Regions from separate parts of the Paenibacillus sp. 01T47 genome, predicted to be linked through region 1. Evidence: riboswitches for the same ligand, from Rfam matches in the RefSeq annotation. Region 1 holds a riboswitch; each other region holds the start of a gene.
What was found. A riboswitch is a leader RNA that binds a small molecule or an ion and turns the genes downstream of it on or off. The one in region 1 is predicted to bind cyclic di-AMP.
Positions count from the first base shown of each region.

Region 2: another riboswitch for cyclic di-AMP. It lies ahead of AC1DOV_RS12460 (TrkH family potassium uptake protein); the one in region 1 lies ahead of AC1DOV_RS08325 (NAD-binding protein).
Region 3: another riboswitch for cyclic di-AMP. It lies ahead of AC1DOV_RS06220 (C40 family peptidase); the one in region 1 lies ahead of AC1DOV_RS08325 (NAD-binding protein).

Region 1 is NZ_JBFTPA010000003.1:203,738-206,004, reverse strand. Features, by position in the region: gene kdpA (potassium-transporting ATPase subunit KdpA) at 1-719, opposite strand, end outside; gene kdpF (K(+)-transporting ATPase subunit F) at 738-815, opposite strand; gene AC1DOV_RS08325 (NAD-binding protein) at 939-1,337, opposite strand; cyclic di-AMP (ydaO/yuaA leader) riboswitch at 1,456-1,626, opposite strand; cyclic di-AMP (ydaO/yuaA leader) riboswitch at 1,718-1,916, opposite strand.
Region 2 is NZ_JBFTPA010000005.1:98,520-100,786, forward strand. Features, by position in the region: gene AC1DOV_RS12455 (CPBP family intramembrane glutamic endopeptidase) at 1-472, opposite strand, end outside; cyclic di-AMP (ydaO/yuaA leader) riboswitch at 718-922, shown strand; gene AC1DOV_RS12460 (TrkH family potassium uptake protein) at 1,013-2,267, shown strand, end outside.
Region 3 is NZ_JBFTPA010000002.1:475,106-477,372, forward strand. Features, by position in the region: gene AC1DOV_RS06215 (chromate transporter) at 1-382, opposite strand, end outside; gene AC1DOV_RS06220 (C40 family peptidase) at 517-993, opposite strand; cyclic di-AMP (ydaO/yuaA leader) riboswitch at 997-1,131, opposite strand; gene AC1DOV_RS06225 (MATE family efflux transporter) at 1,367-2,267, opposite strand, start outside.

The DNA.
Region 1 (2,267 bases):
GAGTTCACTCCAAAAAAACCGCCGCCGTTTGTGCCCAAATGTTTGATGGATTCAAGCGAAGCTACAGGACCGATTGCAATTTGCTGCATGGCTCCCTCTAGCGTTTTAATTGTAAATGTCGGATCAAGCGTTTGCGGCACCTGAAGAGCGACAAGCACTAGCGTGATAATAAAGGAAATCGGAAGAAAAATCCTTGTGTGTGCTTTTACAAAATCCTCGAAAAAGTTGCCGATCGTCGTTCCTTTACTCGTAATCCCACGAACAAACGCGATGGCAACCGAGAAGCCCGTCGCCGCTGACGTGAACATCATCATCATGATGACCGCCATTTGGGAGAAATAAGATAAGGCACTTTCCCCGCTGTAATGCTGTAGATTCGTATTGGTAATAAAGCTGATGACTGTATTGAAAGTCAGTGTAGGCTCCATGGCTGCCATGCCATTTGGATTAAACGGCAGTGCATTTTGGAACCGCAATATCAAATAGCTGAAAGCAACTAAAATTAAATTGGTTGCAACAAAGCTGAGTGCGTATATCTTCCAACTCATGCCCTCTCTTTTTTTGAGACCAATAAGCTTAAATATAAATCGCTCCGTCCCTCCGAATACTTTGTCTAACCGATTGTGTTCATTTGAGAACACATGATAGACGTAAGTACCAAGCGGCTTAACTAACAATACAAGAACGGCAATGACGATAAGCAATTGTAAAATATCCATCTTGTAAATCCCCCTCTATTAAAACTTCTCCGGATGAATTAACGCATAAATCAGATAAACGAAAACAAATACAGCCACTATCGCTATGACAGTCATTGGCCCTCGCCCCCTGTTTTCTCAATAACACTGGAGCACCAAGTTAAAAATCCGTAAAATAAACCGAAGCTAGCTAACAACGCCCCGAACATATAAAAATCCTGCATGTAAACCCCTCCTGCATTATTTGTTGCTTAATAGAAAACCGACTTCACCGGTATGAGAGAATACGATATGATCCGCTCCGAGCCCCTTGTAAATAGCCCTTGGATTCCACTGCTGTGTAATGACGTAAATCGACTTAGAGGTCCAAGCTCTGCAGCACTGTACAAAGCGGCAGCTAAGCGCCAAGCTGCTCTCGAATATAAATACCTCGCTAATGTTCATCGAAGGAACATTCCAGCTTTGACGATCATTCGAATTGATGTACAAAACATTGCTGATACCCTGCTTGCGAAGCTGTTTTTCTTCCTGTTTGCTATTGGTCAAAACGATAAATTTTAATTGATGAAACTGCAAAGTTCGTATGAATGATTGGCCAGCCTCGTTTAGACCAGCTACAATAATATGCTCTTCCTGCAAACGAATTCTCCTCCATATGGTAAAAAAGGCAACAAAAAAGAAGCCTTGGGATAAGAGGAACTTTTCCCGCGGCTTCTTTGCCCGCAGCAGAATAAGCCGCGGGAAGCACGATGGCTGTTGCCTCTCTCGAGTACACTTACGAGGTTAGCTGTCGGATTCGGGCCTTGAGAGTTGCCCTACGCTTGATCATTTTCAAGCGATTCACCCCATGAAGCGAAGTCGTGATTGCACACGAATCGTTCGTTGGTTCCCCCGTTCCTGCTGCTGCAGGACTCAGCGTTTTCTTACATTTTGTAGCAAATTAAGCTTTTTTGGGCACAAAAAACCACAGAGGTCTATGACACTCTGCGGTCGAAGTTAATCGATCACAAGCTTCATCATTCCTCTCTCGGTCCACGCTTACGAGGTTAGCTGTCGGATTCGGGCGGTGAGAGTCGCCCTACTTTGACCGGTATCCATGGCACCTGTCAAAGATTCACCCCTGCTCTGCGTTTGTTCGACTCTCACATCGAACAGGCGCATCGCGTCATTATTGGTTCCCCCGCTTCCGCTTTCACGGAAACTCAGCGATCAGTAAATCGAAACTTATTTATAAATCCTGTATCGAATATTACTCCTCGCTATAAATACTGTAAAGGCAGTCTGCTACCTAATTTAGCCAATTTCAGCCTTGCAGAGCGATTCGCAACGCTTACATTCATTTCGATCTCTCGATATCTCACTATTTCTCAGTTTTACTCTTGTTTTCAAAAATAGTGTTCAATCCCTTTCCAACGATTTTATGCGTGAATAATCAGATTTCTCTATAATCGAGAATGGAAGAGAATAAACGAGTATTTCGAAGAATAAATATCTTTTTACTGCCATAACGAATGGATTTCTTTTAAAATGGCATCTGGCTGCCTTTTCACGATATACCACAGTTTTACA
Region 2 (2,267 bases), on a different contig from region 1:
TTCCTGCAGTTAGAAAGGCAATAGCTTCTTTTGCTTTATCTGCATCTGATAGCTGTTCCCCCTCAAGCTTCAAGTTCCAAGCTACGACTTTCCCGCTATGCATATGTAGATAAACATATCCGCTGCCGCCGCCTACGAATTTAAGATCAACCTGAAACGTATCTGTAGGAAACATGGGGTCATATTTATCCGTATATGCTTTGACTAGCTCATATTTAGATAAGTAGCCATTCATAATTTTATCGGTTTGATGTACGGCTTTAGCCGATTTCACCTTCAAGCCTGTTTCTTTTTCAACAAATGCAGACGCCTTATCCTCCGCCGCTGATTTCGCAATGACCTTGGTATTCATTTCGCCAGATGAGATAGCCGTAATCATTGGAACGATTTGTACGGCCCCATAAATAATAAAGCAAGCAACTGCTGCCCATATAAATCGTTTCCATTCATTGGGTTTAATAGAATCAATCATAGTTTCACCTCAACTGTCTTCATAATAAATAGCTCATTTTATTACCTTAACATATGAATCCCTAAATTATCCAATGAAAATGACCGTTTGTTTTCAAAAAAATGCGAAATAACGATGTCCAGCAAGCTAGCTATGTGCTGGTTCGTCCCATTGCCCTAATTTGAGCTAATATCGTCCTGTTTGTCATAAACGTCACCTTTATATCAGGAGTGCTTAGGGATTATAATCGTTATCGTCATACTAATTGCATAGCATAGCCGAATTTCCTAAGGAAATCGGGGGAACCATAAAGTTGTCTAAATGGATGAGCCTGCTGAAAGCAAAGCAGTTCAACATTAGATAGCATGGGGTGAATTTTAGCGGTGAAGCATCGTCTTCTTCCGCTGAATAGGGCTGCCTGTCCAGGCCCGAATCCGTCAGCTAACCTCGAAGGCGTATTGGAACAGGACTCATCGCACGAGCACTTGAGTTTCCAGTGCTTTTTTTTATGCTTAAAAACAATAAATGACAATATGACATAATCAAAAAGAAGGGAAATGAATGAAGGTTAGTTGGAATGTTTTGAAGTGGTCACCCCCGCGTATTTTGGTAAGTGGATTCGCTCTTATTATATTGCTGGGTGCCTTATTATTATCCATGCCTTTTGCATCGGTAAGCGGTGAGAGATTGCCTTTTATAGATGCGCTGTTTACGGCAACTTCGGCAACCTGTGTAACAGGGTTAGTTGTCGTTGATACCGGAACTTATTTCTCTATATGGGGTCAAATCATATTAATGTGCCTGTTCCAGCTTGGCGGACTCGGATTTATGACGATGGCGACGCTGGTAGCGCTCGTACTTCGCAAGAGGATTTCGCTGCGTGAGCGGCTTTTGCTGCAGGAATCCATGAACCAGTCGAGCATGGAAGGCATCGTGCGTTTGATTAGACGCGTTATTGTGTATTCATTGACAATAGAGCTTATTGGCGCTGCGTTGTTTGCTTCGAGGTTTGCATTTGATATGCCGCTGGGCAAAGCGATTTATTTTGGAGCCTTTCATGCGGTTTCATTGTTTAACAATGCTGGTTTTGATATTTTTGGGAACTATCGCAGCTTGACCTTATACGTTTCTGATCCAGTCGTCAATATTGCAGCTATGATGCTGATCATTTCGGGCGGACTTGGCTTTGTCGTTATGTCGGACCTGATGGAGTTCCGCAAAAACCGCAAGCTGTCGCTGCACAGCAAGGTCGTGCTATCTATGACAGGAACACTTATTGCAGTAGGGACACTCGTCATATTTATTTTTGAATTCTCGAATTCGAAGACACTGGGCTCTCTGGACTGGGGCGGGAAAATTTTGTCCTCGTTCTTCCAGTCGGTAACGCCGCGGACGGCAGGAGCCAATACGCTTGATTATACGGCTATCCGGCAAGCGACGATGTTTTTCACCATTATATTAATGTTTATTGGCGCCTCGCCCGGCTCGACGGGCGGCGGCATCAAAACAACAACCTTTGCAACGCTGGTCGGCGCTGTATTTGCAATGATTAGAGGACGAGAGGACATCGTTCTTTTCCGTTACAGATTAGGCAAAGACAGAATTTTTAAAGCACTCACGATTACTTTGATCTCTTTATCGCTTGTCATTATTGTAACGATGATCTTGTCGATGACGGAGGATCAAGCTTTTATAAAGCTATTGTTTGAAGCGACATCAGCATTTGGAACAGTAGGATTATCCGTTGGTGTTACGCCAGAGCTGAGTCTTGTTGGGAAAATAGTCATTGCATTAACCATGTTTGCCGGAAGACTTG
Region 3 (2,267 bases), on a different contig from region 1:
CGATGGCCACCGCTACAATTTTCAATCCATGAATCCAGCCTGTGTTTCCAAGATCAAATCCTTGCAGCAAAAAAGCAAAGGCCACTAATGCTATGATCGATGGCAGTGTGAACCCTAACCAAGCCACTAGTCCGCCCAATAACCCAGCCCTAACTATCCCTATACCGATCCCAACTTGACTGCTGGCTGGTCCGGGTAGAAACTGACATAAAGCAACGAGGTCTGCATAACTACGTTCATCCATCCATTTACGGCGACGAATATACTCATTGTGAAAATAACCCAGATGGGCTATCGGACCCCCAAATGAGGTTAGTCCTAGTTTAGTAGATACAGCTAGTACCTCTACCAAAGATGCGATTGTTCCTCTTTTCAATCCTATAACCTCATTCCATTACTCATGTTATTTACATTGTAAGCTTGCGAATTATTGGCTTACAACCCTTTAACAAATACTTAATAAATGGTTACATAAAAAAAACCACCTCGTAAGGTGGTTTTTAAAATCATTACACATTATTTAGACTCCATCATCGCAGCAAATGTATCTTCTGTTACGACACGCCTTGCTGTTACATAACGTTTTGCGTAATAAGAATCGTTAAGATTTGTAATCGTAACCCCTTTGCTTGTAGAAGAATGAGCAAATTTCCCATCCCCAATGTAAATGCCCGCATGAGAAACGCCTTTGCCGCTTGTGTTGAAGAACACAAGATCACCCACGCGTAGTTCATCTTTATTGACCTCTGTGCCTGTGTCTGATTGCGATTGAGATGTTCTAGGCAGCTTAACATCAAATTGATTAAAGATATGTAGAATAAAACCCGAGCAGTCAAACCCTTTGCTCGTTGTGCCTCCCCATTTATAAGGAGTTCCAACAACCTCGCTAATGGAATTCGTAAGCACTGACTTGTCCGACTTATCTGCAAGCACGCTTCCTCCTCCAGTAAGCAGCAGCAAGCAGGATAACAATAAAATAAAACCCTTCTTCAAAACAACTTCTCCCTTCGGTGCCTACGAGGTTAGCTTATGGGTTCGGTTGAAGATCCCTATGCTTAAAAAAATACATTAAGCAATTCACCCTAGGTGGTTCCCCCGTTTCCGATATACAGAACTCGGCATGTCAATAAACCTTATAGTATCGTTAAATTCGATTGTTTTTACCATAATCCTGCAATTGGTTTATTAGAATACTTTCATTTTTCTTCATTATTATTATTTATTTAGCTGTTCACTACATGATTTTTGTCAAAGGTGCTGATTTTTTTGTAATTAAAATAGATGAATTTCCAATCACATTTTCAAAATATAACGGTTTAAACACAAAAAAAGAGTATCCGTATTTTCATACAGTTACTCTTTCTAGTTAAGCAAGTTTCGCCAAAATATCGACCTTCTGCCAAGAACGTCTCCTCCATCTGTAGAACATCAGTAATGCTCTTATCCATTCATCGATTGAAAAGGCCAGCCATATTCCTACCAACCCCATGTCGAACACAATCCCGAACACGTATGCCAGCGGCACACTAATCCCCCACATGGATACTAACCCGGCAGCAACAGGAAATTTCACATCTCCAGCCGCATTTAGACAACTGATAAGCACCATGTTGCAAGCCCGAGCCGGCTCCAGCATAATCGATAACAACATGAGCTGCTTGCCTAACAATATAATTTCCGCATCATTAGTAAAGAGGCTGAGCAATAGACCTGAGAAGCTATAAATACAAATACCAAGCGCAAGCGAAATGACGAACGCCAGCTTCAAACTTTGAATACTGGATCGATAAGCATCATCCTTCTGATGGGCTCCAATCAGATGTCCAACAATAATTTGCGTTCCTTGACCTATTGCCATTGAAAAAACAAAAACAAAAGAAGTTATGCTCTGCGAATAAATTTTTGTCGTTAACGCTGCCGTACCGATCAGCGTGACTAGATATGTGATTACAACCTGTGAAAGATTATAAGAAACATGCTCACCTGCCGAAGGAATACCTAGTTTAAATATAAGGCCAATATTTTTTCTTTGAAACTTAAATGGACTAATCAAGCCAACCTTATACTCCAAGCTTCGAATACATAAAATCAAATAAGCGATCATCCCTATGGCACGGGTTAGCCACGTGGATGCTGCTACTCCTTCTACGCCTAAATTAGGTAAGCCGAAGGGCTCCATCAGCACCAGATAATTTAAAGTAATATGCAGAACATTTATCCCCAATGCGATGAACATCATTTCTTTCACAATACCGCGGCATCGTAAA